DNA from 3 places in the Streptomyces sp. NPDC020362 genome. Region 1 is predicted to be linked to each of the others. Evidence: riboswitches for the same ligand, from Rfam matches in the RefSeq annotation. Region 1 holds a riboswitch; each other region holds the start of a gene.
What was found. A riboswitch is a leader RNA that binds a small molecule or an ion and turns the genes downstream of it on or off. The one in region 1 is predicted to bind cobalamin.
Positions count from the first base shown of each region.

Region 2: linked by a shared signal. The riboswitch ahead of AB0H32_RS09335 (cobalamin biosynthesis protein) and the one ahead of metE (5-methyltetrahydropteroyltriglutamate--homocysteine S-methyltransferase) in region 1 are both predicted to bind cobalamin.
Region 3: linked by a shared signal. The riboswitch ahead of AB0H32_RS04215 (ribonucleoside-diphosphate reductase subunit alpha) and the one ahead of metE (5-methyltetrahydropteroyltriglutamate--homocysteine S-methyltransferase) in region 1 are both predicted to bind cobalamin.

Region 1 covers NZ_JBFAET010000067.1:20,412-30,527, reverse strand. The annotation lists gene AB0H32_RS23670 (methyltransferase) at 1-397, shown strand, start outside; gene AB0H32_RS23665 (short-chain fatty acyl-CoA regulator family protein) at 423-1,913, opposite strand; gene aceA (isocitrate lyase) at 2,288-3,571, shown strand; gene aceB (malate synthase A) at 3,667-5,259, shown strand; gene AB0H32_RS23650 (3-hydroxybutyryl-CoA dehydrogenase) at 5,256-6,125, shown strand; cobalamin riboswitch at 6,362-6,553, shown strand; gene metE (5-methyltetrahydropteroyltriglutamate--homocysteine S-methyltransferase) at 6,721-9,045, shown strand; gene AB0H32_RS23640 (histidine phosphatase family protein) at 9,312-9,941, shown strand; gene AB0H32_RS23635 (hypothetical protein) at 10,062-10,116, opposite strand, start outside.
Region 2 covers NZ_JBFAET010000015.1:43,534-53,649, forward strand. The annotation lists gene cobN (cobaltochelatase subunit CobN) at 1-3,638, opposite strand, end outside; gene AB0H32_RS09330 (cobyric acid synthase) at 3,635-5,167, opposite strand; gene AB0H32_RS09335 (cobalamin biosynthesis protein) at 5,164-6,108, opposite strand; cobalamin riboswitch at 6,210-6,352, opposite strand; gene AB0H32_RS09340 (CU044_2847 family protein) at 6,559-6,912, shown strand; gene AB0H32_RS09345 (hypothetical protein) at 7,025-7,252, opposite strand; gene AB0H32_RS09350 (inorganic phosphate transporter) at 7,287-8,534, opposite strand; gene AB0H32_RS09355 (class II aldolase/adducin family protein) at 9,102-9,770, shown strand; gene AB0H32_RS09360 (alpha/beta fold hydrolase) at 9,887-10,116, shown strand, end outside.
Region 3 covers NZ_JBFAET010000005.1:121,513-131,628, reverse strand. The annotation lists gene AB0H32_RS04235 (cytochrome P450) at 1-1,363, shown strand, start outside; gene AB0H32_RS04230 (helix-turn-helix domain-containing protein) at 1,414-2,379, opposite strand; gene AB0H32_RS04225 (hypothetical protein) at 2,472-2,726, shown strand; gene AB0H32_RS04220 (ribonucleotide-diphosphate reductase subunit beta) at 2,639-3,652, opposite strand; gene AB0H32_RS04215 (ribonucleoside-diphosphate reductase subunit alpha) at 3,652-6,024, opposite strand; cobalamin riboswitch at 6,149-6,287, opposite strand; gene AB0H32_RS04210 (GNAT family N-acetyltransferase) at 6,327-6,833, opposite strand; gene mctP (monocarboxylate uptake permease MctP) at 6,968-8,596, opposite strand; gene AB0H32_RS04200 (DUF3311 domain-containing protein) at 8,593-8,856, opposite strand; gene AB0H32_RS04195 (GntR family transcriptional regulator) at 9,109-9,870, opposite strand; gene nagB (glucosamine-6-phosphate deaminase) at 10,091-10,116, opposite strand, start outside.

The DNA of each region.
Region 1 (10,116 bases):
CGACGAGGACCTCGTCGAGCGGCTGAGCTACCGGCCTTCGGACATCCTTCGTGAGGTCCCGGAGGGCGGCGATCTCTACATCATCAAGAACGTTCTCCACGACTGGAGTTCGGAGAGCAGCGTCCGGATCCTGGGCAACATCCGGGCGGCGATGAGCGCCGGTGCCGATCCGGACCGCAAGCCGATGCTCCTGGTCATCGACCCGTTGGTGGAACACGACTCCGGGGCCGCGTTCCGCAACGTGATCAAGATGGTGGTCGGCGAGACCGATGCCCGCGAGCGCACCGAGGCCGACATCCGCCGGGAAGTGACGGAGGCAGGACTCGAGGTCGTGTCGGTCACCCCGTGTCCGGCGGACCTGTGCGTCATCGCCTGCGTCCTGCCCGAGAACGCCTGACCCGCCGCTCTCTGCCTTCAGTTGGTCACGACGAGGCCCCGTCGGCATGGGCCGGCGCCGCACGGACCGGCTTTCCCGCTGGTCCGTGCGGCCGTTGTGCCGCCGCCCTGCCGGCCGTGCTGTCCGCCACCGGGTACGGCACGAACGTGCTGGTGTTCTGGTCGATCCGCAGCGGGTGCCCGAGCGGCGGGGCGGCTCGCTGGGGGCACTCGAGGCGTTCGCAGGCGCGGCAGCCCATGCCGATGGGGGTGGCGGCGGAGGCGTTGGCGAGGTCGAGGCCGTCGGAGTAGACGACGCGGTGGGCGTGGCGGATCTCGCAGCCCAGGCCGATGGCGAAGGTCTTGCCGGGTTCGCCCCAGCCGCCGCGGTGCCGGGTGAGGGCGCGGGCGGTCCACAAGTAGCGCTGTCCGTCCGGCATTTCGGCGATCTGGACGTGGATGCGGCCGGGGGCGGCGAACGCCTCGTAGAGGTTCCACAGCGGGCAGGTGCCGCCGGCCCGGGAGAAGTGGAAGCCCGTTGCCGACTGGCGCTTGGACATGTTGCCCGCCCTGTCGACCCGGACGAAGGAGAAGGGCACCCCGCGCAGACGGGGGCGCTGCAGGGTGCTCAGGCGGTGGCAGACGGTCTCGTGGCCGAGGCCGTAGCGGTCGGTGAGGCGTTCGATGTCGTAGCGCACCCCTTCGGCAGCCGCGTGGAAGGCGCCGTACGGCAGGATCAGGGCTGCCGCGAAGTAGTTGGCGATGCCGATGCGGGCCAGGGCGTGGGCCGGCGAGTCGGCTGCGAAGTCCTCGGCGGCCTGGCGGTCGAGTTCGTCGCCGTACTCCAGCAGGGCGAGCTGGGTGGCCATCCGGAAGGCGCGCTGGCCCGGGCGCAGGCGGGTGGACAGGTGAAGGGTGCGGGTCGGCTCGTCGTAGTGGTGCAGATGGTCGCCCCGCTCGCCGGTCAGCCGGACGCCGTGGCGGTCGGCGAGCCGGGCGGTCAGGGCCTGGACGACGTCGCCGGGCCGGATGCCGATCTCGTGGGCGAGTTCCTCCGCGGCGAGGTCGGTGTCGTGGAGGTAGTTCTGGCGGCGGTAGAAGAAGTCCCGGATCTCCTCGTGGGGGGAGAGGGGCTGCTCGGGGGCGGTCCCGCGGCCGTCGGTGGCCTCGGCGAGACGCTCGGCGAGCAGGTGGTTGCGGCGGCCGAGGCCGAGCAGGACCTGGGCGACGGCGGGCAGCCGCGAGGCCAGGTCCGTCAGGTCGGCGGCTGAGACCCGGGCCTCGGCGAGTTCCCCGGCCAGCGCCTCCCGGAGGTCCGCGACCAGGCGCGTGGTGTCACGCTCGGAGAAGAAGCCCGGGTCGACGCCGAAAGTCTCTGTCAGGCGCAGCAGGACCGGGACCGTGAGCGGACGGGAGTCGTGCTCCATCTGGTTCAGGTAGCTGGGCGAGATGGCGAGGACGCGGGCCAGTTCGGCCTGGCTCATGCGCCGCTCCTCGCGCAGGCGCCGCAGGCGCGCCCCCGCATAGGTCTTGCTCACCCGTTGACCTCCGCGTCCGGCTTCCGGTCAGCGTACGGGAGCGGACCGGCCGGAGACCCTTCGCAAACTTGGCAAACAATGACCGGAAGATTCGCAGAAGTTGGCAGGCATCCACGGTTGTTGGCACTCAGTGCCAGTGTCAGAGTTTCCGTGCGGCCCGCCGGACACCGGCGACCACCGCTCGGAACCGGGGCGCGATTCATGCCCTGACGTCGGAGATCCCGGCGCCGATGGGGTCGTGACCGGCAGCGTTGCTCACCTCCGTCCACCGCGTGACGACGGGCCGCATCCCAGTTCTTCGACACACCGTGCCACCCCTGTTCGTCCGGACCGGGGGATTGGCAGCAGGCACAGACCGAGGAGACGTGACAGTCATGGCAGAGGCGAGGACGCAGGCGGCCGAGAAGCTCGCGCAGCGCTGGGCCACCGACCCGCGCTGGCAAGGCATCGAGCGCACCTACAGTGCCGAGGACGTGATCCGGCTCTCGGGCAGCGTCCGCGAGGAGCACACCCTGGCCCGGCGCGGCGCCGAGCGGTTGTGGCGGCAACTGCACGAGCAGGACTACATCCATGCGCTCGGCGCGCTCACCGGCGGCCAGGCCGTCCAGCAGGTCAAGGCCGGTCTGCAGGCCGTCTACCTGTCCGGCTGGCAGGTCGCCGCCGACGCCAACCAGGCCGGCCACACCTACCCCGACCAGAGCCTCTACCCGGCCAACTCCGTGCCCCAGGTGGTCCGCCGGATCAACAATGCGCTGCTGCGCGCCGACCAGATCGCCACCGCCGAGGGCGCCGGCGGCACGACGGACTGGCTGGTGCCGATCGTCGCCGACGCCGAGGCCGGCTTCGGCGGTCCGCTGAACGCCTTCGAGCTGACGAAGGCGATGATCGCGGCGGGCGCGGCCGGCATCCACTACGAGGACCAGCTCGCCTCGGAGAAGAAGTGCGGCCACCTCGGCGGCAAGGTCCTGGTGCCGACCTCGCAGCACATCCGCACCCTGAACGCCGCCCGTCTCGCCGCCGACATCGCCGACGTTCCCACCGTCGTCGTCGCCCGCACCGATGCCCTGGCCGCCAACCTGCTGACCAGCGACGTCGACGAGCGTGACGCGGAGTTCGTCACCGGGGAGCGTACGGCCGAAGGCTTCTACCGGGTCCGGGGCGGCATGGCTCCGGTGATCGCGCGCGGGCTGGCCTATGCGCCCTACGCCGACCTGATCTGGGTCGAGACGGGTACGCCCGACCTGGCGCAGGCCCGCGAGTTCGCCGAGGCGATCCACGCCCGGTACCCGGACCAGATGCTCGCCTACAACTGCTCGCCGTCCTTCAACTGGAAGGCGGCGCTGGACGACGACCGGATCGCCAAGTTCCAGCGCGAGCTGGGCGCGATGGGCTACAAGTTCCAGTTCATCACGCTGGCCGGCTTCCACTCCCTCAACCACGGCATGTTCGACCTCGCCCGCGGCTACGCCGAGCACGGCATGACCGCCTACGTCGACCTGCAGGAGCGGGAGTTCGCCGCGCAGGCGCACGGCTTCACCGCCGTCAGGCACCAGCGCGAGGTCGGCACCGGCTACTTCGATCTGGTCTCCACCGCCGTCAACCCCGCCTCCTCCACCACCGCCCTGGCCGGCTCCACGGAGGAGGAGCAGTTCCACTAGGGCTGCCCGGGCCCTGTGGCCCGCCCCGGCCCGGCGGGGGTCGTACGACCGTCCCCGTCCGACCCCCGCCTTCCGCCCCGCCCGCAGGAGAAGCGATGTCCACCAGTGCCCTGACCCACCACGTCCGTGTTCTCGCGCCCCTGGGCGAGCGGCACGACGAGATCCTCACGCCCGCCGCCCTGGACTTCCTCGGCCGGCTGACCGCGGCGTTCGCCGGCCGCCGCCGGGACCTGATGCGAGAACGCCGCCGGCAGATCCTCCGCCTGGCCAGCGGCTCCCCGCTCGACTTCCCGATGGTCACCTCCGCCGTCCGTGCCGACCCCACCTGGCGGGTCGCACCGCCCGCCCCCGGCCTGACCGACCGCCGCGTGGAGATCACCGGCCCGCCGGACCGCCGGATGACGGTCAACGCCCTCAGCTCCGGTGCCCGGGTGTGGATGGCCGACTTCGAGGACGCCACCGCGCCCACCTGGAACAACGTGATCGGCGGCCAGCTCAACCTGCTCGACGCCGTCCGGCGGCGCATCGACTTCACCACCGGCGACGGCAGGCGGTACCGGCTCGGCGAACAGCTCGCCACCATCGTCGTACGACCGCGCGGCTGGCACCTGGACGAGGAGCACCTGGAGTTCGAGGACGCCCCCGTGCCCGCCGCGCTCGTCGACTTCGGCCTGTACTTCTTCCACTGCGCGCAGCGGCAGATCGACGCCGGCCGCGGCCCGTACTTCTACCTCCCCAAGCTGGAGAACCGCTACGAGGCCCGCCTGTGGAACGACGTCTTCGTCACCGCGCAGGAACTCCTCGGCATTCCCCGCGGCACGATCCGCGCCACCGTCCTCATCGAGACGATCACCGCCGCGTTCGAGATGGAGGAGATCCTCTACGAGCTGCGCGAGCACAGCTCGGGCCTGAACGCGGGCCGCTGGGACTACCTGTTCAGCCTGATCAAGACCTTCGGTCACCGCACCGACTTCCTGCTGCCGGACCGCGCGAAGGTCACGATGACGGCTCCCTTCATGCGGGCCTACACCGAACTCCTCGTGCGTACCTGTCACCGGCGCGGCGCGCACGCCGTCGGCGGCATGGCCGCGCAGGTGCCGAGCAGGGACCCGGCCGCCCACGAGGCGGCCCTCGCCAAGGTGCGGCTGGACAAGGAGCGCGAGGCCGAGGCCGGCTTCGACGGCTCCTGGGTCGCCCACCCGGGCCTGGTCGCCGTCTGCCGTGAGGTGTTCGACGGTGTCCTCGGCGAGCGGCCGCACCAGATCGACCGGACGCGGGACGACGTGGAGGTGACGGCCGCGGACCTGCTGTCGGTGCGCCGGGGCGGCGGGCCGCCCACCCCGGAAGGCGTGCGCACCAACATCGCGGTCGCGCTGCGCTACTTCGCCGCCTGGCTGCGCGGGCAGGGCGCGGTCGCTCTGTACGGTCTCATGGAGGACGCGGCCACGGCCGAGATCGCCCGCGTGCAGATCTGGCAGTGGCTGCGGCACCGGGTGATCGACCGGGAGACGGTCCTGCGGCTGCTCGACGAGGAGGCCGCCGCGCTCGGCGCCGAGTACCCGTGGGCGCCGGTCGACGAGGTACGCGCGCTCTTCGAACGGACCGCCCTGGCGGGCGAGTTGCCGCTCTTCTTCACGCCCGACGCCTACACCGCCCATCTGGTGCAGCGCGCGGAGCCCCGGTCATGAGCGGCGGAATCCGGCGCGTCGGGGTGGTCGGCGGCGGCCAGATGGGTGCCGGCATCGCCGAGGTGTGCGCGCGGGCGGGACTGGACACGGTGGTCTGCGAGGCGGACGCCACGGCCGCCCGCGTCGCCCGCGAGCGCGTGGCCGCCTCTCTGGAGCGCGCGGTCCGGCGGGGCGGGCTGGAGCCGTCCGCCGCGCAGGACGCCCTCGCCCGCCTCGTCTTCACCGGCGATCTGGAGGAGATGGCCGACCGGCAGCTCGTCATCGAGGCCGTCGTCGAGAACGCGGACGCCAAGACCGAGGTGTTCGCCGCCCTCGACAAGATCGTCGAGGACCCGTCGGCCGTCCTGGCGACCAACACCTCCTCCCTGCCCGTGATGCGCCTCGGCATGGCCACCGGCCGCGCCGACCGGGTCGTGGGACTGCACTTCTTCAACCCGGTGCCGGTGCTGCCGCTCGTGGAGGTCGTGCCCTCCCTGCACACCGCACCCGGGACCGTGACCGCCGTCGAGTCCTTCGCCACGGAAGTTCTCGGCAAGACGGTCGTCCGCTCCCGGGACCGGGCGGGCTTCGTCGTCAACGCGCTGCTCATCCCCTATTTGCTGGCGGCCGTCCGGATGGCGGAGTCCGGCTTCGCCGGCGCCGCCGACATCGACACCGCCATGGAGCTGGGCTGCGCCCACCCCATGGGGCCGCTCCGGCTCGCGGACCTGATCGGCCTCGACACCGTCGCCTCGATCGCCGAGTCGCTCTACGACGAGTTCCGCGAACCCCTCTACGCCCCTCCCCCGCTGCTCCAGCGGATGGTCGAGGCGGGACTGCTCGGCCGCAAGACCGGGCGGGGGTTCCACAAGTACGGCCGGTCCTGAGCGGACCGGCGCGCCCGGGCTGAGGGGCCCGCGGCGAGGAGCGGGCCGAAAGGCCCGGACGGCAGCGGCCGGCCGAGGGATCCGGCGGCTGCTCACAGGGGAGGGGCGGGAAGCGCTCGTGCGGCGCCTCCCGCCCCGGCCCGTTTCCCCACTGCGGCGGCATGTCCCACGTCACCTTCCGAATGCGGGGCATCGTGCACCACGTCCCTGGACGGTCCCTTAGGCTGACCGGTGCAGCTGGTTCGCCCCGTCCGCCAGGCGGGATGCGTCGCAAGAGGGAACCCGGTGGGAATCCGGGACTGCCCCGCAGCGGTGAGCGGGAACGACCGCCGTCATACGCACTGGGCCCGAGGAGGGCCCGGGAAGCGACGGCCAGTAGGTGTCCTCCCCCGTGAGGACGTGCCCGCGAGTCCGAAGACCTGCCATCTGCCCGCGCGCGGGACCACTCGTGCGCGGACATCCCGGTGACCTCGAGGGCGGGTCGGCGCACACACCGAACGGACGGCCGTGGGCCGGTACCGTCCGGTCCGTCACCCCTTCGCGCTCTCGTCCCGTCCCCGGGATCTCAGGGATTCATCTCGCGAAGGAGATCTCCGTGACCACCAAGCCCGCAGCCGCGGCAGCACGGGCCACCGTGTACGGCTACCCCCGCCAGGGACAGAACCGGGAACTGAAGAAGGCCGTCGAGGGCTACTGGAAGGGCCGCGTGACCGCCGACGCCCTGCGCGCCACCGCCGCCGGTCTGCGTCGCACCAACTGGCGGCGGCTGGCGGACGCCGGCATCGACGAGGTGCCGACCGGCGACTTCTCGTACTACGACCACGTGCTGGACACCACCGTCATGGTCGGCGCGATCCCCGACCGTCACCGTGCCGCCGTCGCCTCCGACCCGCTCGACGGGTACTTCGCCATGGCGCGCGGTACCCAGGACGTCGCACCGCTGGAGATGACCAAGTGGTTCGACACCAACTACCACTACCTGGTACCCGAGTTGGGACCGGACACGGTGTTCACGGCGGACTCCGGCAAGCAGGTCGCCGAGCTGCGGGAAGCACTCGCTCTGGAACTGGCGGCCCGCCCCGTGCTGGTCGGCCCGGTGACCTACCTGCTGCTGGCCAAACCCGCGCCCGGCGCGCCCGCGGACTTCGAGCCGCTCATCCTGCTGGACCGCCTGCTGCCGGTGTACGCCGAGGTCCTCGCCGACCTGCACGCGGCGGGCGCCGAGTGGGTACAGCTCGACGAGCCCGCCCTGGTCCAGGACCGCACCCCGGCCGAACTGAACGCCGCCGCCCGCGCCTACCGCGACCTCGGTGCCCTGACCGACCGGCCGAAGCTGCTGGTCGCCTCCTACTTCGACCGGCTCGGTGAGGCCCTGCCGGTGCTGGCCGAGGCACCGGTCGACGGGCTCGCCCTGGACTTCACCGAGGCGGCCGCCGCCCATCTGGAGGCGCTGGCCGCCGTCGGCGGACTGCCCGGCAAGCGGCTGGTCGCCGGCGTCGTCAACGGGCGCAACATCTGGGTGAACGACCTGTCGGCCTCGCTCGCCGTGCTCGGCACCCTGCTGGGCCTGGCCGACCGGGTCGACGTCTCCGCCTCCTGCTCGCTGCTGCACGTCCCCCTCGACACGTCGGCCGAGCGGGACATCGATCCGCAGATCATGCGCTGGCTCGCCTTCGCCCGGCAGAAGACGGCCGAGATCGCCACCCTCGCCAAGGGCCTGGCCCGCGGCACCGACGCCATCGCCGCGGAACTGGCCGCGAACCGTGCCGACCTGGCCTCCCGCGCGAACTCCGCCGTCACCCGCGACCCGGCCGTCCGCGCCCGCGCCACCGCCGTCACCCTCGACGACGCGCGCCGCTGCGCGTCCTACCCGGAGCGGGCCGCCGCCCAGCGCGCCCACCTGCGCCTCCCGCTGCTCCCCACCACGACCATCGGCTCCTTCCCGCAGACCGGCGAACTGCGCACGGCCCGCGCCGATCTGAGGGCCGGGCGGATCGACACCGCCGGGTACGAGGAGCGCATCAGGGCGGAGATCCAGGAGGTGATCTCCTTCCAGGAGAAGGCCGGCCTGGACGTCCTGGTGCACGGCGAGGCCGAACGCAACGACATGGTCCAGTACTTCGCCGAACAGCTCACCGGCTACCTCGCCACCCACCACGGCTGGGTCCAGTCCTACGGCACCCGGTACGTCCGGCCGCCGATCCTGGCCGGTGACATCTCCCGCCCCGAGCCGATGACCGTGCGCTGGACGACATACGCCCAGTCCCTCACCGACCGTCCGGTCAAGGGCATGCTCACCGGCCCGGTCACCATGCTGGCCTGGTCGTTCGTCCGCGACGACCAGCCGCTCGCCGACACCGCCCGCCAGGTCGCCCTCGCCCTGCGCGACGAGGTGAACGACCTGGAGGCGGCGGGGACTTCGGTGATCCAGGTGGACGAGCCCGCGCTGCGTGAGACGCTGCCGCTGCGGGCCGCCGACCGTCCCGCGTACCTGGCATGGGCCACGGAGGCCTTCCGGCTGACCACCGGCGGCGTCCGCCCGGACACCCAGATCCACACGCACATGTGCTACGCCGAGTTCGGTGACGTCGTCCGGGCCATCGACGACCTCGACGCCGACGTCATCAGCCTGGAGGCCGCCCGCTCCCACATGCAGGTCGCCCGTGAGCTCGCCGCCCACGGCTACCCGCGCGAGGCCGGGCCCGGCGTGTACGACATCCACTCCCCGCGCGTGCCGAGCGCCGCGGAGGCCGCCGGGCTGCTGCGCACGGGCCTTGAGGCGATCCCCGCCGAGCGCCTGTGGGTGAATCCGGACTGCGGCCTGAAGACCCGCGGCTGGCCGGAGACCCGGGCCTCCCTGGAGAACCTGGTCGCGGCCGCCTGCCGGGTCCGCGGGGCGCTGTCGCCGGGGTTCACGTAAGCCCCCGCCCGCCCCCGGCGGGGGGGGGGCGCCCCCGACCGCCGAGGAACCGCCGGAACCGCTCGCTGCACAGGTCGGCGGTCGGGCGTCGTCGCGCATCGCAGCGCTGTCCATCTGCGAAAACCGCGAATTCCGCGGATGTTATGTTCGCAGCAGGGCGGGGACGAGACCGTCACCTGCGGCGGGCTCGGCTCCCCCCGCCCCACGCGCCGGATTCACGGTGGCGCCCGCCCGCACCCCGTGACCACCGCAGGAGGAACAGCCACGTGACCAGCCGCGTCACCTTCGTCTCGCCCACGACGAGCCCGTCGCTGCGGTGCGCCCGCTTCTACGACGGCGACTCGGTCGACGCCGTCGGGTCGGCCCGCGCCCGCTCGGCGGCCGGGTCGCTGCCCTCGCCCGCCCGTGTGCTGACGTCCTCGAGCGTGCGCTGCCGGGAGACCGCGGCGGCGCTCGGCCTCGACGGTGCACGGACGCCGGAGCTGGACGGTCTGGACGTGGGCCGCTGGCGAGGCCGCACTCTGGAGGAAGTGGCGGCCGCCGACCCGGAAGCGGTGGGCCGCTGGCTCGCCGAACCGGGCTGGGCGGACCACGGCGGGGAGTCGGTGCAGGACGTGTGCGAGCGGGTCGGGCGCTGGCTGGAGTCCGCGCAGGACACGGACGGACGCACGGTCGCCGTGGTCGAGCCGGAGGTCGTGCGGGCTGCGGTCGTGCACGTCCTGGGCCTGCCCATGGCTGCCTTCTGGCGGCTCGACGTACCGCCGCTGACGGTCACGGAACTCAGTGGACGGGCCGGCCGGTGGAATCTGCGGCTCGGGCAGCCGCTGGCCGCGCCGGACGGCGTGCCGGACACCGCTTCGGGCGCGACCTCTTCGGGCAGCACCTCGGCGGGCTGAGACGGAACGGGCCGGGCTGCGACGGAGGGGGCCGAGCTGAGGCCGAGTCGGCCGAGCTGAGACTGAGCTGGGCGAGCCGAGGCCGAGCGGGCCAGGCTCAGGCCGAGCGGGTGCCGTGGTTCAGGAGGCCGCGTCCCGGTGCCGGCGCAGCAGTGCCGCTATCGTGCAGCGCAGG
Region 2 (10,116 bases), on a different contig from region 1:
AGCTCCAGATAGGTGGCGCGCAGCCGCTCCAGCGTGTCCGCGTCCGGCTCGGCCCACAGCCCGCGGTCCGCCGCCTCGAGGAGCCGCTCGGTGATCCCGCGCAGGGCCCACGGGTTGGACTTCTTCATGAAGTCCCGGTTCTCCGGGTCGAAGACGTACTCCGCGCTGAGCTTCTCGTACATCCAGTCGTCGACCACGCCCGCCGTCGCGTCGTAGCCGAACAGGTAGTCCACGGTCGCCGCCATCTCGAAGGCGCCCTTGTAGCCGTGCCGGCGCATGGCCGCCATCCAGCGCGGGTTGACCACGCGGGCCCGGAAGACGCGGTGCGTCTCCTCGCCGAGCGTGCGCGTCCTCACCTGGTCGGGTACGGCGCTGTCGCCGACGTAGGCCTCGGGGTTGGCGCCGGTCAGGTGGCGGACCATGGCGACCATGCCGCCGTGGTACTGGAAGTAGTCGTCGGCGTCGACCAGGTCGTGCTCGCGGGTGTCGACGTTCTTCGCGGCGACCGCGATCCGCTTGAACGCGGTCTCCATGTCCCCGCGTGCCGCCCGCCCGTCGAGCCCGCGCCCGTACGCGTACCCGCCCCACACCGCGTACACCTCGGCGAGGTCGGCGTCGGAGCGCCAGTTGCGGGCGTCGATCAGCGGCAGCAGACCGGCGCCGTACGCCCCCGGCTTCGAGCCGAAGACACGGGCCGTCGCGCGCCGCCGGTCACCGTGCCCGGCGGTGTCCTCGTCGGCGTGCGCCTTCACGAAGTTCTGCCCGGCGGGCTCGTCCAGTTCGGCCACCGACCGCACCGCGTCGTCGATCAGCCCGACCACATGCGGGAACGCGTCCCGGAAGAAGCCGGAGATGCGGACCGTGACGTCGATGCGCGGCCGGCCCAGCTCGGCCAGGGGAATCACCTCGAAGCCCGTCACCCGGCGCGAGGCGTCGTCCCAGACCGGGCGGCAGCCCAGCAGCGCCAGGATCTCGGCGATGTCGTCGCCCTGGGTGCGCATCGCCGAGGTGCCCCAGACCGTGAGGCCGACCGACTTCGGGTACTCCCCGGTGTCCTGCAGATACCGCTGTACCAGGGAGTCGGCGAGCGACTGGCCGACCTCCCAGCTCAGCCGGGAGGGGATGGCCTTGGGGTCGACGGAGTAGAAGTTGCGACCGGTCGGCAGCACGTTGACAAGGCCGCGGGTCGGCGAACCGGACGGGCCCGCCGGGACGTAACCGCCGTCCAGCGCGCGCAGGATGTGCCCGATCTCGTCGGTCGTGCGGGCGAGACGCGGAACCACCTCGGTGCAGGCGAACTCCACCACGGCCACCGCGTCCGGGAGTCCGGTGCCCAGGACCTCGCGGACCAGCGGCGCGCTCTCGGCCACCGTCCAGCCGCGGGCCTCCATGCCCTCCGCGATCCGCCGGCACAGCTGCTCCAGCAGGTCGATCGCGTCGGCGGCCGTACGGGACGGCCCCTCGACCAGGTCCGTCAGCTCGACCGGCACCTTCACCGGCGCGCCCGGCTCGGCGAGCAACTCCTTCTCCACGAGCCCGAAGTGCTCGGCCAGCGAGGCCCGCAGCCCCGGCAGGGCGTTCGCCTGCCCGCCCCACACCTGGGAGGCGCGCAGCACGGCGAGGACCAGGTTCACCCGCGGCTCGCCGACCGGCCCGCCGCCCAGGATGTGCAGACCGTCCCGGATCTGCACGTCCTTGATCTCGCACAGATAGCCGTCGATGTGCATGACGAACTCGTCGAAGTCGTCGTCGCCCGGCTGCTCGTCCACGTGCAGGTCGTGGTGCAGCTCGGCCGCCTTGACCAGGGTCCAGATCTGCGCCCGCACCGCCGGTGCCTTCGACGGGTCCAGGTCGGAGACGAGCGCGTACTCGTCCAGCAGCTGCTCCAGCTTGGCCAGGTCGCCGTAGGTGTCGGCACGCGCCATCGGCGGCACGAGGTGGTCGACCACCGTGGCGTGCCCGCGCCGCTTGGCCTGGGTGCCCTCGCCGGGGTCGTTGACGATGAACGGGTAGATCAGCGGGAGATCGCCGAGGACGGCGTCCGGCGCGCAGCCCCGGGAGAGGCCGAGCCCCTTGCCCGGCAGCCACTCCATCGTGCCGTGCTTGCCCATGTGCACGATCGCGTCGGCCCCGAAGCCCCCCTCGGACGTCGCGGCCTCCAGCCAGCGGTAGGCCGCCATGTAGTGGTGCGAGGGCGGCATGTCCGGATCGTGGTAGATCGCGATCGGGTTCTCGCCGAAGCCGCGCGGCGGCTGGATCATCACGACGACGTTCCCGAACTGCAGGGAGGCCAGCACGATGTCGTCGCCGTCCACGTACAGGCTGCCCGGCGGTTCGCCCCACGCCTCGAGCATGGCGTCCCTGAGCTCCGGATCGAGCCTGTCGAACCAGGCCCGGTAGTCGGCCAGGGGCACGCGGGCGGGCGCCGCGGCCAGCTGCTCCTCGGTGAGCCACTCGACATCGTGCCCGCCGGCCCCGATGAGCCGGTGGATCAACTCGTCGCCGTTGTCCGGGTAGTCGGTGAGGGCGTACCCGGCCTCCTTCAGGGCGTCCAGGACACGCACCGCGGACGCGGGCGTGTCGAGGCCGACCGCGTTGCCGACCCGCGAGTGCTTGGTCGGGTACGCGGTGAAGACGAGCGCGAGCTTCTTGTCGGCGTTCGCCTTGTGCCCGAGCCGCGCGTGCCGTACGGCGATTCCGGCCACGCGCCCGGCCCGCTCGGGGTCGGCGACGTACACCGGGACCTCGTCCGGGCCCTGCTCCTTGAAGGAGAACGGCACCGTGATCAGGCGCCCGTCGAACTCCGGGATGGCGACCTGCATCGCCGCGTCCATGGGGGACAGGGCGGCGTCCGACTCGTCCCAGGCGGCCTGCGAGGAGGTGAGGCAGAGCCCCTGCAGCACAGGGACGTCCAGATCGGCGAGGGCCCCGATGTCCCAGGCCTCCTCGTCGCCGCCCGCCGAGGCCTGCGAGGCGTGCGTGCCGCCGGCGGCGAGGACGGTGGCGACCAGGGCGTCGGTCCGGCCGAGGATCTCGTACAGCCCGGCGTCCGCACCGCGCAGGGAACCGCAGTACACGGGCAGGGCGTTGGCGCCGTGCGCCTCGATCGCGTCGCACAGCGTGTCGACGAAGGCGGTGTTTCCGCTCAGCTCGTGGGCCCGGTAGAAGAGCACGCCGACGGTGGGGCGGCCCTCGACGAGGGCACGCTCGCCGTGCACCCCGTACTCCGGCATCTTCTGCGGCTCCTCGAACCCCTCACCGGTGAGCAGCACGGTGTCGGACAGGAACCGGGCCAGCTCGGTCAGGTTCGCGGGCCCGCCCTCGACCAGGTACTTCAGCGCCTCCGCCACGACACCCGCCGGAACGGACGACTCGGCCATCAGCTCGGCGTCCGGCACGGCCTCGCCGCCCAGCAGCACGGTCGGGATCCCGGACGCCCGCAACGCGGCGAGTCCGTCCTCCCAGGCGCGCTTGCCGCCCAGCAGCCGTACCACGGCGAGGTCCGCGCCCTCGACAAGGCCGGGCAGCTCGGCGGCCACGTCCACCCGGGTCGGGTTGCCGATCCGGTACGCGGCGCCGGAGGCGCGGGCCGCCAGCAGATCGGTGTCGGCGGTCGACAACAACAACACTGTGCTCATGCGGGCGCTCCCGGTGGAATGAAAGGCAGTCCTTGCGGCGCGCCCGACTCGATGAGCCGCCAGAGCGCGTCCGTGTCCGCGTGCTGTTCGATCAGGTCGCCGAGCCGGTCGAGCTGCTCCTCGCGCAGCGCGGCGAACGAGGTGTCGGGGGCCGGTACGAAGCGGCGGCCCGCGGCGGCCGCCACCTCCCCGAGGAAGGCCCGCCTGAAGCCGTCCGACTCCAGCGAGCCGTGCCAGTGGGTGCCCCAGGCCTGGCCGACCCGGCAGCCGTCCAGGCTGCGGCCTGCGTCGTCGCAGAAGAACGGGTCGCCGCCCGTCACCTCGGCGACCCCGTGGTGGATCTCGTACCCCTCGACGTGCTCGCCGAGGGCCTTGCCGGTGGGCCGCGTCAGGGTCTTCTCGCGGGCGAACCGCACCCGCACGGGCAGCACACCGAGCCCGGGGACCGCGCCGGCCCGCGACTCGACGTCGTCCTCGATGTGCTCGCCGAGGATCTGGAAGCCGCCGCAGATGCCGAGGACCGGGCGGCCTTCGCGGGCCCGCCCAACGAGCGCGTCCGCGAGCCCGCGCTCGCGCAGCCACTGCAGCGCCCGTACGGTCCCGCGCGTCCCCGGGATCACCACGAGGTCGGCGTCCGCCAGTTCCTCCGGCCGGTCCACGAACCGGACCACGACGCCCGGTTCGGCGGCCAGCGCGTCCACGTCCGTGAAGTTCGACATGAGCGGGATGGCGCAGACGGCGACCCGCAGGACGTCCTCGCCGACCGGGGGAGCCACGGACGACTCCCGGACCGTGCCCCGCAGGGACACCCGCAGTCCGTCCTCCTCGTCGATGCCGAGCCCGTGCCGGAAGGGCAGGACCCCGTACGTGCGCCGCCCGGTGAGCCCGTGCAGCATGTCCAGGCCCGGCTCCAGCAGGGAGACGTCCCCCCGGAACTTGTTCACCAGGAACCCGGCGACCAGCTCCTGGTCCTCGGGCGAGAGCAGGGCGACCGTGCCGAAGAAGGAGGCGAAGACACCGCCCCGGTCGATGTCGCCGACGACGAGCACGGGCAGCCGCGCGCCCCGCGCGATCCCCATGTTCACGATGTCGGTCCGCCGCAGATTGATCTCCGCGGGCGAACCCGCCCCCTCACAGATCACCGCGTCATATGTGCCCCGCAACTCGGCCAGACAGTCCAGGACCGTGCCCAGCAACTGCTGCTGGCGCCCTCCGTGGTAGCCGCGTGCGCTCATCTCGCCCACCGGCCGGCCCAGCAGCACCACCTGGCTGCTGCGCTCACCACCGGGCTTGAGCAGCACGGGGTTCATCAGCGCGGTCGGCTCGATCCGGCAGGCCTGGGCCTGCATGGCCTGCGCCCGCCCGATCTCCGCGCCCTGACGCGTCACGAACGAGTTGAGGGACATGTTCTGCGCCTTGAAGGGCGCGACCTTGACGCCCCGGCGCACCAGCCACCGGCAGATCCCGGCCGTCACGACGCTCTTGCCGGCGTCGGAGGTGGTGCCGGCGACGAGGAGACCACCGCTCACTTCGCACGTCCCTTCACGAGTCGGCGCGCGGCGACGGAGACGCCGAGCGCGAGCAGGCCGATGCGGCGGGAGAGCCGTACGGCCCGGTCGATGTCGGTGATTTGGACGGACCGCCCGGTGTTCCCGTTGAGGACGGGCCGGTGTTCGACGCGCCCGCCGTAGGACAGCGTCCCGCCCAGCCGCACACCGAGCGCACCCGCGAACGAGGCTTCGACGGGCCCGGCGTTGGGGCTCGGATGCCTGCGCGCGTCGGCCCGCCAGGCGCGCAGGGCGCCGCGGGGATCGGGCCCGGCCGCGGCGGCGAGTACGGCGGTCAGCCGCGCCCCCGGCCAGCCGGCGACGTCGTCGAGGCGGGCGGAGGCCCAGCCGTAGCGCCGGAAGCGGGCCGACTTGTGACCCACCATCGCATCCAGGGTGTTGACGGCCCGGAACCCGAGCAGCCCCGGCACCCCGCCCACCGCACCCCACACCAGCGCGCCCACGACGGCGTCGGAGGTGTTCTCGGCGACGGACTCCACGACGGCCCGGGCGATCCCGTCGGCGTCGAGGGCCTGCGGATCCCGGCCGCACAGATGCGGCAGCCGCGCCCGCGCCGCCTCGACGTCCCCGGCCTCCAGGGCACGCCCGATGGTCCGGGCCTCCCGGGCCAGCGAAGTGCCCCCGACGACCGCCCAGGTGGCGGCACCGGCCAGTGCGGCCGAGGCGACGGGGGAGCGGCGTACGGCCCGTTCGGCGACGACGCCGAGGGCGACGGCGCCGCCGGCGCACACAGCGGTGTGCAGCGCGCCCCAGCCACGGTGGTCGTGCCACAGCACCCGCTCCACGGCCGCGGCCGTACGCCCGAACACGGCGACCGGATGCCCGCGGCGCGGATCGCCGAGGAGCAGATCACCGAGAAGGCCGGCTGCGGCGCCGTACGCGTATGAGCGATCGGCACCCATCGGCTCAGCCGGCCGTGGGCTCAGGGGCGGGCCTGGTACTGGTCCTGGATCGGCGGCCGAGCATGACGATATGTGTCCTCACTCAGGGTGTCCGCGCCCTGGTTCGACGAGACCGGCGGTGAGAGTTCCTGGCTCCCGGGGTGTTCTTCCCCGGTGACAGTGGCGGGACCGCGCCGGATTCGCACCGGCTTCCTCTTCTGCCGCCGTACATGGCCCGGGCAGTCCACCACGCACCCGGAAGGGCCGTCAACTTGCCTTTGACCAGCAACGGTGGACTGTGCTGAGGCCCACATCGCCGACACGCCGGGCGGCGCCGGACGACCGGCTTGCGGTGAATTCCCCGTCGCCCGGGCGGCATTCGGGGCGCCTCCTTGTGCTCACGGACCGTGAGGATCTGCAATAGCGCGTACGTGTCATACGGGATGGAACGGACGCGGGAGGAGACGCACGGTGGCGTACGTGGGCGAGATGCTGCTGGACGACGGTCAGGTCGTCCTGCTGGAGGTGGCGGGCGAAGGGCCCGCCGGAGTGCAGCGGGTCTCGCGGGGCGGCGGGGCGGAGGAGACCCTCCAGCAGGCGCTCGCCCGGGTACGGCCGGCGCTGGGCGCGCTGGTGCACGAGGCCCGCGGGCTGACGAGACCGCCGGAGAAGGTCACGGTCGAGTTCGGCATCACCGTGAGCGCGGAGGCGGGGGTGGTCGTGGCCCAGGGGTCCGCGGAGGCGCACTTCACGGTGACCATGCACTGGTCGGGCCAGGACGGGTCCGACATCCCGGGCCAGCGTGGCGGTGAAGGACGCCCCTGACGAACGGGCGACCGCCCTGCCCGGGCACCCGTGAGGGGCCCCGGCAGGGCGGTATCGGACCTTTCGAGGGCCGGGCGTCGACCTTCGGGAGTCAGGCCCTGGCCTTCGGGTGTCAGGCCTTGGCCACGATCAGATAGATCCCGTACGCCACCGCAGCCGCACAGGCCGCGAAGCACACGTACGCACCCGTCACGGCCAGTGCCGCGGATCCGCCCTGCGCGGCGGCCTTCTCGCGCCGCGACAGGCCGTTGACACCGAGGGTGAACAGGGTCACCAGGCCCACCGCGAACACGAGGCTGACGCCGAAGACGGAGCCGAGGGCCGCCCAGTCGATCTTCATGGGGATGCTTCCTTCAGTTACCGGGTGCTCGGGGTCAGACGGTGGCGGCCGGAGGCGTCGCCGGGGCCGGGTCGGTGGCGGCCGGAGCCGGGATGGTGGCCGTCAGGTCCTCGGTGACGACGCCCGCGGGGGGCGGGGTCACCGCGGCGATGGCGGTGGTCACCACGCCGGCCGGATCGGCGTCGTCGGCGACGACGTTGGTGTGGTCGACGACCTCGCGGCGGGACAGCTTCCAGATCCCGGCGCTGGTGCCGACGAGGAAGACGGCGACGACCGCGGTGCCCCAGTCGCCCAGGTCTGTCAGGGACTCGGCGCCCGCGCCGACCAGCGCGGCGGCCGGGAGGGTGAGCACCCAGGCGACGGCCATGCGGGTCGCGGTGGACCAGCGGACCACACCGCCCTTGCGGCCGACGCCCGCACCCATCACCGAGCCGGAGACGACATGGGTGGTGGAGAGGGAGAAGCCCAGGTGGGAGGAGGCCAGGATGGCCGTGGCCGCGCTGGTCTGGGCGGCGAAGCCCTGTCGCGGCTCCAGGTCGGTGAGCCCCGTGCCCATGGTGCGGATGATGCGCCAGCCGCCGATGTAGGTGCCGAGCGCGATGGCGAGGCCGGCCGAGAGGATCACCCAGGTGGGAGGGTTGGAGCCGGGGGCGATCGCACCGCCCGCGATCAGCGCGAGCGTGATGATGCCCATCGTCTTCTGGGCGTCGTTGGTGCCGTGGGCGAGCGAGACCAGGCCGGCGGAGGCGATCTGTCCGGCGCGGTAGCCCTTGCGGGTGGCCTCGCCCTCGGCGCCTCGGCCGATGCCGTAGGAGAACCGGGTGGCGAGCAGCGCCGCGAGACCGGCCACGACCGGGGCGGCGACCGCCGGCAGCAGAACCTTGGTGACCAGGACGTCACCGTGGACCGCACCGAAGCCCGCGGAGGCGACGGTGGCGCCGATCAGGCCGCCCATCAGGGCGTGCGAGGAACTGGAGGGCAGGCCCACGAGCCAGGTCACCAGGTTCCAGAGGATCGCGCCGACGAGGGCGGCGAAGATGACCTCGGGACGGATGCCGTTCTCATCGACGAGACCCTTGGAGATCGTGTTGGCGACCTCCACGGAGAGGAAAGCGCCCACAAGGTTGAGGGCGGCGGACATGGCCACCGCGACCTTGGGCTTGAGTGCACCGGTCGAGATGGTCGTGGCCATCGCGTTGGCGGTGTCGTGGAAACCGTTCGTGAAATCAAACGCGAGTGCGGTCACGACCACAATCGCGAGGATCAGCGAGAAGCTTTCCATTTACCCAGGCAATCATTCGAGGTCATTGGTTGTTGGACCGTAGGCAACCTGGGTGAACGGAAGGTGAACTGGAGCAGGCGTCGGGGTATCGACAGGGAGAGTCCGGGGTTCTGTCCGGAATCGAAGCCTCAGACGCCCCTTGGCCACCGGCCTCGCGAGTAGGCCCGCAGCCGGTCCGGGGGCCCGTGAAAGAGATTCCGGTCACCTGGCCGGCCGCCCCCGGCGGCGTACTGCCACGAGGTCCGGGAGGACCGGCCGCCGGGCGGCGGCCCAGGGGCCGGCGCGCGGTGACGGGCGATCCACGGGAGACGGTCCGAGGGCAACGCGCGACCCCGGTGCAGGCCTCCGCCGCCGGGCGGTGGTGTGGACGGGCGAACCCTGCGCCGTGCGAGCGGGTGCCAGGCCGGTCGACGTGGCCCTGGTGGACGGAGTGATCCCGTTTCATCGGTTCTGCGGTGACGCTCGGCTGCTCGGCTGCTCGGCTGCTCGGCTGCTCGGCGGTGCGGCTTCCGGTCCGATCTGTGCGACCACACCGCTCGGTGCCCCTGCGGCTGGCAGGATCCCCGCATGGCCGGACAACTGCGGGACCCGAACGAGGAAGAGGCGCGTGTCTGGGAGGGGGTGGTCGCAACGGCCCGCCGGACCGTGACGGACGGGCTGGTCGTCGGCACCTCCGGCAATGTGTCGGCGCGCGTCGGGGACCTCGTGCTGGTCACCCCGTCGGGCGTGCCCTACGACCGGCTGACCCCGGACGACATCACCGGCGTCGACCTCGACGGGCGGCAGGTGCTCGGCGCGCTCGTGCCGACCAGTGAACTGCCCATGCACCTCTCCGTCTACCGCACCACCGACGCCCGTGCCGTCGTCCACACCCACGCGGTGCACGCCACGGCCGTCTCCACCCTCGTGACCGAGCTGCCCCCGGTCCACTACATGGCCGCGGCCCTGGGCGGCCCCGTGCGGGTCGCCCGGTACGCGGCGTACGGCACGGACGAACTGGCCGAGAACATGCTCCGCGCCCTGGCCGGCCGCTCCGGCTGCCTCCTGCAGAACCACGGCATGATCACCTACGGCACCACCCTCGACCAGGCCTACGACCGCACCGCCCAGCTGGAGTGGATGTGCCACCTGTGGCTGACGGCTTCGGCGCTACCGGGACGGGCGCCCTCCCTGCTGACGGAGGAACAGATGGCGGAGGCGGGGGCGCGCTTGAAGGGGTACGGTCAACAGCGGTGACCCCCGCGCCGCGGGTCCCCTCGTTCCGCCCCGTCGGCCGGCGCCTTCCTGCTTCCGCCGGTGCCTGATCACCCGTTCGGCTGGCCCGTACCGGCAACCCCCACGACACTGGATGCGTGCGCACCGTCAAAGCGACCGCCGCCGCACTCACCGCCGTCCTGGCCGCCGGTGCGGCATCCGTGGCCGCCGGCCGCCTGGCCAGCGACGCCGCGCTGAAGGCGCCGGCGGGGCGTCCCCTGCCCACCGAACCCCGGCTCACCGTGCACGGCACCGCCGCAGGCCGTATCGCGCTCACCCGCGACCTGGCCTCCCTGCGCCCCGGCACCTACGGTCTGGCCGGCGACGG
Region 3 (10,116 bases), on a different contig from region 1:
CGAGTCTGTGAAGCCCGTGACCTCCGGGACGACGGAACTGCGCGAACCGCCCCTGGCCGGCGGCGCCGTCCCCGTCCTCGGGCACGGTCTGCAACTGGTCCGCGACCCGCTCGCCTTCATGACGGGGCTGCGCGCGCACGGTGATGTCGTACGCCTCAAGCTCGGCCCCAAGACGGTGTACGCCGTCACCACACCGGCGCTCACCGGCGCACTCGCCCTCAGCCCCGACTACAAGATCGACGGGCCGCTGTGGGAGTCCCTCGAGGGGCTGCTCGGCAAGGAAGGCGTCGCCACCGCCAACGGCCCCCGCCACCGCCGACAGCGGCGTACCATCCAGCCCGCGTTCCGGCTCGACGCGATCCCCGGGTACGGGCCGGTCATGGAGGAGGAGGCGCGCGCCCTGACGGAGCGCTGGCAGCCCGGCGAGACCATCGACTGCACCTCGGAGTCCTTCCGGGTCGCCGTGCGGATCGCGGCCCGCTGTCTGCTGCGCGGCGACTTCATGGACGAGCGCGCGGAGCGGCTCAGCGTCGACCTCGCCACCGTCTTCCGTGGCATGTACCGCAGGATGGTCGTCCCGCTCGGGCCCTTGTACCGGCTGCCGTTCCCGGCGAACCGTGAATTCAACCGGGCGCTGGCCGATTTGCATCTGCTGGTCGACGAGATCGTCGCCGAACGGAGGGCATCTGGTCAAAAGCCGGACGATTTGCTGACGGCATTGCTCGAAGCGAAGGACGACAATGGCGACCCCATCGGGGAACAGGAGATCCACGACCAGGTCGTTGCGATAGTCACGCCCGGAAGCGAAACAGTCGCTTCCACGATCATGTGGCTGCTCCAGGTCCTCGCGGAACATCCGGAACACGCCGAGAAGGTGCGCGCCGAAGTCGAATCCGTGACCGGCGGTCGGCCCGTTGGATTCGCGGACGTGCGTGCGCTCAGGCACACCAACAATGTCGTCGTCGAGGCCATGCGGCTGCGGCCCGCCGTTTGGATTCTGACGCGGCGCGCGGTGACCGACACCGCCCTGGGCGGCTATCGCATTCCGGCAGGGGCGGACATCGTCTACAGCCCCTACGCCATCCAGCGCGACGGCCGTTCCTACGACCGGCACCTCGACTTCGACCCGGACCGATGGCTGCCCGAGCGGGCCAAGGACGTGCCGAAGTACGCCATGAGCCCGTTCAGTGTCGGCAACCGCAAGTGCCCCAGCGACCACTTCTCCATGGCTCAGCTGAGCCTGATCACCGCGGCGATCTCGGCGAAGTACCGCTTCGAGCAGGTCGGCGGGTCGAACGACACCACGCGCGTGGGCATCACGCTCCGGCCCCACCGGCTGCTGCTGAGGCCGCTGCCCTGGTAGGCCGCCCGGTACCGGTGCGCGCCGCTCGAGCGGCCTGAGTTCCGGGGCTCTCAGGCCGCCTGAGGGCCCCGGAACGCGCGCCGGTAGGCGTTCGGGGTCGTGCCCAGCGCGCGGACGAACTGGTGGCGCAGCGCCGCCGCGGTGCCGAATCCGGTGCGCGAGGCGATCGTGTCCACGGTCTCGTCCGTGCCCTCCAGCAACTCCTGTGCCAACAGCACCCGTTGGCGCAGGATCCAGCGGTAGGGAGTCGTCCCCGTCTCCTGCTGGAAGCGGCGGGCGAAGGTGCGCGGCGCCATATGGGCGCGGGCGGCGAGCTGCTCGACGGTCACCTCCTGGCCGAGGTGCTCCTCCATCCACACCAGGACCTCGCCGACCGTGTCGCACGGGGCCTTGGGCAGCGGCCGCTCGATGTACTGCGCCTGACCGCCGTCCCGGTGCGGCGGCACCACCATGCGCCGGGCGATCCGGTTGGCGATGTCCGGGCCCTGTTCCCTGCGCACGATGTGCAGACAGGCGTCGATGCCGGCCGCGGTGCCGGCGGAGGTGATCACCGGGTCCTCGTCGACGTAGAGGACGTCCGGCTCGATGACCGCCCGGGGATTGCGCAGCGCCAGCTCGTCGGCGTGACGCCAGTGCACGCTGCACCGCCGTCCGTCGAGCAGCCCGGCCGCACCGAGCACGAAGACGCCCGAGCACACGCTCAGCACACGTGTGCCCCGCTCCACCGCCCGTACCAGGGCGTCGAGCAGGGCGGGCGGATACTCGCGGGTGACGTACTCGCTCCCGGCCGGCACCGCGATCAGGTCGGCCTCCTCCAGCCGCTCCAGGCCGTACGGCGTCGACACCGTGAGCCCGCCGACGTGGGTGCTCAGCGCCTCACCCTCCGCCGAGACCACGGCGAAGTCGTACACCGGCAGTCCCTCGTCGCTGCGGTCGATGCCGAACACCTCGCACACCACACCCAGCTCGAAGGGGTGCACTCCGTCCAGCAGTACGGCGGCCACGTTCTTGAGCATGGGACCAGTGTGCCTCAGGGCTGGCAGTAAATCGATGGTGCACGGCAGTCCTGCCACTCCCGGTCAGGAGCGTTCGGCGCGACAGTGGTGACATGAACGGAAACCAGATCGAAGGCCTGATGGGAATGCTCGCCACGCTCGGCATCCTGGTCCTCCTGGCCCTCCCGTCCGTGCTCGGCATCGTGCGCGACAGGCGCATCGACCGGCAGCTCGGGGAGGCCCAGGAGAACCGCGGAGGCAATCGTCGGAAGAAGGAGACTCAGAAGTCCTCGTCCAGGTCCACGGTGCCCTCCACCGCGACCTGGTACGCCGACGGACGGCGCTCGAAGAAGTTCGTCAGCTCCTGAACACCCTGCAGCTCCATGAAGGAGAAGGGGTTCTCCGAGCCGTACACCGGGGCGAAGCCGAGGCGCGTCAGGCGCTGGTCGGCGACGCACTCCAGGTACTGCCGCATCGACTCGGTGTTCATGCCGGGCAGGCCGTCACCGCACAGGTCGCGCGCGAACTGCAGCTCGGCCTCGACGGCCTCCCGCAGCATGTCGGTGACCTGCTGCTGCAGCTCGTCGTCGAAGAGGTCCGGCTCCTCCTTGCGGACGGTGTCGACCACGTCGAACGCGAAGGACATGTGCATCGTCTCGTCGCGGAACACCCAGTTGGTGCCGGTCGCGAGACCGTGCAGCAGACCCCGGCTGCGGAACCAGTAGACGTACGCGAAGGCGCCGTAGAAGAACAGGCCCTCGATGCACGCGGCGAAGCAGATGAGGTTGAGCAGGAAGCGCCGGCGGTCCGCCCTGGACTCCAGGCGGTCCAGCTTGTCCACCGAGTCCATCCACTTGAAGCAGAAGCCGGCCTTCTCGCGGATGGACGGGATGTTCTCCACGGCCGCGAAGGCGGCGGCGCGGTCGTCCGGGTCGGGAAGGTAGGTGTCGAGCAGCGTCAGATAGAACTGGACGTGCACGGCCTCCTCGAACAGCTGGCGCGACAGGTACAGGCGCGCCTCCGGGGAGTTGATGTGCTTGTACAGCGTCAGCACCAGGTTGTTCGCGACGATCGAGTCGCCCGTCGCGAAGAAGGCCACCAGGCGGCCGATCAGGTGCTGCTCCTCCGGGGACAGCTTCGCGAGGTCGGCGACGTCCGAGTGGAGGTCGACCTCCTCCACGGTCCAGGTGTTCTTGATGGCGTCCCGGTAGCGCTCGTAGAAGTCCGGGTAGCGCATGGGGCGGAGAGTCAGCTCGAAGCCAGGGTCGAGGAGGTTGACGTTACGGGTGGTCATTACTGGCAGGCCTCGCAGGACTCGGGGTTTTCCAGGGAGCAGGCGACGGCGTCGGGGTCGGCCACCTGCTGGACGGGGATGGTCGGCTGGGCCTGCGCGGCGCGGGCGATCCGGGTCGCCGGGCGCGAGCGCAGGTAGTACGTCGTCTTCAGGCCCGACTTCCAGGCGTAGGCGTACATCGAGGAGAGCTTGCCGATCGTCGGCGTCTCCAGGAACAGGTTCAGGGACTGTGCCTGGTCCAGGTACGGGGTGCGGGCCGCGGCCATGTCGATGAGCCCGCGCTGCGGGATCTCCCAGGCCGTGCGGTACAGCGCCCGCACGTCGGCCGGGATCCACACGAAGTCCTGCACGGAGCCGTTGGAGTCGCGCAGCGCCTCACGGGTGCGCGCGTCCCAGACGCCCAGCTCCTTCAGGTCCTGCACCAGGTACGAGTTGACCTGGAGGAACTCGCCGGACAGGGTCTCGCGCTTGAACAGGTTGGAGACCTGCGGCTCGATGCACTCGTACACGCCCGCGATGGAGGCGATGGTCGCGGTCGGGGCGATCGCGAGGAGCAGCGAGTTGCGCATGCCGACCGCGGCGATCCGCTCGCGCAGCGCCGCCCAGCGCTCGGGCCAGGCCGGCTCGACGCCGTAGTGGTCGGGGTGCAGGACACCCTGGGCCGTACGGGTCTTCTCCCAGGCGGGCAGCGGGCCGCTGCGCTCGGCGAGGTCGGCGGAGGCCTCGTACGCGGCGAGCATGATGCGCTCGGCGATCCGCGTGGACAGGGCCTTGGCCTCGGGCGAGCCGAAGGGCAGACGCAGCTTGAAGAAGACGTCCTGCAGACCCATCGCACCCAGGCCCACCGGACGCCACCTGGCGTTGGAGCGGCCCGCCTGCTCGGTCGGGTAGAAGTTGATGTCCACGACACGGTCGAGGAAGGTGACGGCCGTGCGGACGGTCTCGTCCAGGCGCTTCCAGTCGATGTCCCCGTCGCTCACGAAGGCACCGAGGTTGACCGACCCCAGGTTGCAGACCGCGGTCTCCCCGTCGTCCGTGACCTCCAGGATCTCCGTGCAGAGGTTGGAGGAGTGGACGACGTGGCCCGGGGTCGCCGTCTGGTTGGCCGTGCGGTTGGCGGCGTCCTTGAAGGTCATCCAGCCGTTGCCGGTCTGCGCGAGGGTGCGCATCATGCGGCCGTACAGGTCACGGGCCGGGATGGTCTTCTTCGCGAGCCCCGCCGCCTCCGCCCTGCGGTAGGCGGCGTCGAACTCCTCGCCCCACAGGTCGACCAGCTCCGGCACGTCCGCCGGGGAGAACAGCGACCACTGCTCGTCGGCGTTGACCCGGCGCATGAACTCGTCCGGGATCCAGTGCGCGAGGTTCAGGTTGTGCGTACGGCGGGCGTCCTCACCGGTGTTGTCCCGCAGCTCCAGGAACTCCTCGATGTCGGAGTGCCAGGTCTCCAGGTACACGGCCGCGGCACCCTTGCGCCGGCCGCCCTGGTTCACGGCGGCCACCGAGGCGTCCAGGGTCTTCAGGAACGGGACGATGCCGTTGGAGTGCCCGTTGGTGCCGCGGATCAGCGAACCGCGCGAACGGATGCGGGAGTACGACAGACCGATGCCGCCGGCGTGCTTCGAGAGACGGGCGACCTGGTGGTAGCGGTCGTAGATGGAGTCCAGCTCGTCCAGCGGGGAGTCCAGCAGGTAGCAGGACGACATCTGGGGGTGCCGCGTGCCGGAGTTGAACAGGGTGGGGGAGGAGGGCAGGTAGTCCAGGCGGCTCATGAGCCCGTAGAGCGACGCGACCTCGTCCACCGCGCGGGCGCTGTCGTCCTCGGCGAGACCGGCGGCCACACGCAGCATGAAGTGCTGGGGCGTCTCGATGACCTGGCGGGTGATCGGGTGGCGCAGCAGGTAGCGGCTGTGCAGGGTGCGCAGGCCGAAGTAGCCGAAACGGTCGTCGGCGACCGGGTCGATCAGGGAGTCCAGCCGGCCGGCGTGCAGCCGGACGAACTCGGCGGTGCGGTCGGCGACGAGGCCCTCACGGTGGCCCACGGCGACGGACTCGGTGAAGGACGTCACGCCCTGCGAGGCGGCCTCCGCGCGGATGGAGAGGGTCAGCAGCCGGGCGGCCAGCCGGGAGTAGGCAGGGTCCTCGGAGATGAGGCCGGCGGCCGCCTCCGTGGCCAGCTCGCGCAACTCCGCCTCGTCGGCCCGCGCGGACCGGCCGCGCAGCGCGGCCGCGGCGACCCGGCCGGGGTCGGCGTCGGGGAGGTCGGCGGTCAGCTCGGTCAGGGTCCGCAGCAACGCGGCACCGGGACCGTCGGTCTCCACCGGGGCTCCGGTCGCCGGGGTGGCTGAAGCCGGTTCGGCTGGCGCGATGGTCACGTGGGGCTCTCCCTCGCTCGGCACGGGGCCTTGCGGAGGGCAGGGGGCAGCACGACGGCGCACGGCGTCGCGTCCACCAGCCCACTCCACGAGGCCCGGACGTCTCAAGGCACCCGGGCCGGACGGCCGGGTGCGCGCTGCCGACAGGTCCTCGGACTGACACGGGCGTGCGGATGCACGCAAGTACACCGTTGCGGGACAGTTCCGGATTCGCACCGGATTCCCCTGCGACGACAGCGAGGATGAGCATACATCTAGTGCCGGGCTGTCGTGTCACCCCCAGATGTTGTGTCGCCGTGGCTTCAGAGGGTCAACTCGTAGGTGAGGAGAGTGATGTCGTCCAGGTGGGGGAGGGGATTCCAGTCCCGCTCGGGTGTGCGAAGGAAACCCAGGCGCTCGTAGATGCGGTGGGCGCTGTGCATGGTGCGCTGGGTGGACAGGACGATGCCTGTGCAACCCGGGGTGCTGCGGGCCCGGTCGATGCAGGCGAGGACGAGTGCCTCGCCGACGCCCTGGCCGCGGGCGGCTGCCGCGACGGCGAGCATGCGGATCTCGGCCTCTCCCGGGGCCGCGATGTCGGCCATGGGGCCGCCGGAGGGGACGAAGGCGACTCCGCCCAGGACCGTTGTGTCCCGGACGGCCACGAGAACCTCGGCTGCGGCTGCTCGTTTGGCCACGTCTCTCAGCTCACCGAGGTACTCGTCGCTCTCGCCGAAGTCCAGGAGGCCGTCCTGGAGGTAGGCCTGGGCGGTGAGTTCTCCGAGGGCGGCGTATTCGGTGGGGGCTGCGAGGCGGATCACGAGGTCCATGCCGGTGAGTGTGCACGAAACAGCGGGCCGCCGTGGTGGGTGGTTCCCGGCGGCCCGCTGTGGGGTGTGTGGTTGCTCGCGCCCACGCGGCGGGGCCGCATGCCCATACGGCCCCGCGCCCCTTTCGGGGCGCCCTAGTGGGCGCTTCCTGCCGTAGCGGGCGGGAGTTCCACCTCGACTCCCGGCTCGCCCGCGTCCGCCGTGTAGTCCTCCGGGCTGGTCTCGTCGAGGCCCTCGGGGGCCTTCACGGCCTTCAGGACGACGGTCAGGACCAGCGTGACGAGCACGTTCAGCACGAAGGCCGTCAGGCCGATGTAGCCGATCTCGCCGATGCCGGGGATCTCCTTGGCGCTGCCGCCGAAGTGTTTCTGGGTCGGGGAGGCGACCCCGTAGGCGGCCGCCGTGCCGTAGACCATGCCGACCGCCCAGCCGGCCAGCAGCGCCCAGCGGTGGAACCAGCGCGTGAACAGGCCGCCGACCAGCGCCGGGAAGGTCTGCAGGATCCAGATGCCGCCCAGCAGCTGGAAGTTGATGGCGACCGTCTTGTCCATGGTCAGGACGAAGACCAGCGCGCCGACCTTCACCAGCAGCGACACGAACTTGGAGACCTGGGCCTCCTGCTTCGGTGTGGCGTCCGGCTTGAGGAAGTCCTTGTAGATGTTGCGGGTGAAGAGGTTCGCCGCCGCGATCGACATGATGGCCGCCGGGACCAGCGCGCCGATGCCGATCGCCGCGAAGGCCACGCCCGCGAACCAGTCCGGGAACATGTCCTCGAACAGCTGCGGGATCGCCAGCTGGCCGTTGGTGACCTTCACACCGGCCGCGATCGCCATGAAGCCGAGCAGGGCCAGCAGGCCCAGCATCAGCGAGTACAGCGGCAGGATCGTGGTGTTGCGGCGGATCACCTCACGGCTCCTGGACGACAGCGTCGCGGTGATCGAGTGCGGGTACATGAACAGCGCGAGAGCCGAGCCGAGCGCCAGTGTGGCGTACGTCCACTGGCCCGCCTCCGGCGGGGCGAGCGCGCCGCGCTGCTTGCCGGTGGCGGGGTTGACCTGGTTGAGCGCGTGACCCGCCTTGGCGAAGATGTCGTCGAACCCGCCGAGCTTGATCGGGATGTAGATGATCGCCACCACGATCACGATGTAGATCAGCGTGTCCTTGACGAACGCGATCAGCGCGGGGGCGCGCAGGCCCGAGGAGTAGGTGTACGCCGCCAGCACACCGAAGGCGATGAGCAGGGGCAGGTCCTTCACGAACCAGTTGGTGTTGTCACCGCCGCCCACGCCCATCACGTCCAGCACCGCCTGGATGCCGACGAGCTGGAGCGCGATGTACGGCATCGTGGCCAGGATGCCGGTCAGCGCCACGGCCAGCGACAGGCCCTTGGAGCCGAAGCGGCCGCGCACGAAGTCCGAGGTCGTCACATAGCCGTGCTTGTGGGACACCGACCACAGGCGGGGCAGGAACGTGAAGATCAGCGGGTAGACCAGGATCGTGTAGGGCACCGCGAAGAATCCGGCCGCGCCCGCCGCGTAGATCGCCGCCGGTACGGCGACGAACGTGTACGCCGTGTACAGGTCTCCGCCGAGCAGGAACCAGGTGACCCAGGTGCCGAACGACCGTCCGCCCAGGCCCCATTCGTCCAGGGAGTGCTCATTGTCGGCCCTGCGCCAGCGGGCGGCCAGGAAGCCCATGACCGTGACGGCCAGGAAGAAGAAGATGAAGACGCCGAGCGCGACGCCGTTGACGCCGCCCTTCACTGCGCCGCACCCCCCTTCGTGTCCCTGCGGCCGCGCTGGTCACGCTGCCAGAGCTGGTACGCCAGCACCGTGAGCGCGGTGGAGATCAGCACCCACAGCATCTGGTACCAGTAGAAGAACGGGATCCCGATGAAGGCCGGATCCGTCTTGGCGTACGAGCCGACCCACAGCATCGCCGCGAAGGGCGCGACGAGACAGAGGGCGATGATCACGCGGACCGGCGTCACGACCGGTGGTCTCACTTCAGGCGTTTCGGACATGCCACGGCTCCGTCCCCTCGCTGATCACCTGTGTAATGCGCAGGCAATCTAGGTGACAGTGTCGCGGCAGCGGAAGACCTCGTCCGTATATCGGTATGTCGATTTGGGGGTTGAGGTGTGAAGACCCCAACTCCTGCTAGTCCTGAGGGTGCTTGAGCCGCGCCACGCTGCATCGTCCCTGGAGCTGCGTCGGACGTGCGGCTGCCGCCGCGTGGCCCCCGGACCCCCGGCCTGTCGTGCTCTCGGCCGCTTTCATTCCGCAGGCCGCTTCAGCCGGGCCACGAACTTGTACCGGTCGCCCCGGTAGACGGACCGGACCCACTCCACCGGCTTGCCCTCGCGGTCCAGGGAGTGGCGGGAGAGCATCAGCATCGGCAGACCCACGTCGGTGCCGAGCAGGCCCGCCTCGCGCGGGGTGGCCAGCGAGGTCTCGATCGTCTCCTCCGCCTCGGCGAGATGGACGTCGTAGACCTCGGCGAGGGCGGTGTAGAGGGAGGTGTACTTCACGAGCGAGCGCCTGAGGGCCGGGAAGCGCTTGGCCGACAGATGGGTGGTCTCGATCGCCATCGGCTCGCCGTTGGCCATGCGCAGCCGCTCGATGCGCAGCACGCGTCCGCCCGCCGTGATGTCGAGCAGCTCGGCGAGCCGGTCGTCGGCGGTGATGTAGCCGACGTCCAGCAGCTGTGAGGTGGGCTCCAGGCCCTGGGCCCGCATGTCCTCGGTGTAGGAGGTGAGCTGCAGCGCCTGGGACACCTTCGGCTTGGCGACGAAGGTGCCCTTGCCCTGGATGCGTTCGAGGCGGCCCTCGACGACGAGTTCCTGCAGGGCCTGGCGGACGGTGGTGCGGGAGGTGTCGAACTCGGCCGCCAGCGTGCGCTCGGGCGGGACCGGAGTGCCCGGCGCCTGCGTCTCCGTCATGTCGAGCAGGTGCTTCTTCAAGCGGTAGTACTTGGGCACACGCGCGGTACGGACCGTCCCGGCCTCGTTCTCCGCACTGCCGACGTCGGTGCTCATGCTCTGCCTTCCCGGCTCCTGATGCCGAAAGCGACCGACATCCCATCGGCCACGGCTCACATCGTGGCACGGCTTCGTGGATCAGGACTCCACCTGCACGCTCCGTGATCCTCTCTATATACCGTCGGACCCGCTGCTGGTCTAGTCCAGCAGGCGGGTGCCGCCGCCGCGACCGGAGACGGGCGGGTGCCTGTGACGGCAACGGCACCCGCCCCCAGGGTCAGACCCCCTGCCAGTCCGGCTTGT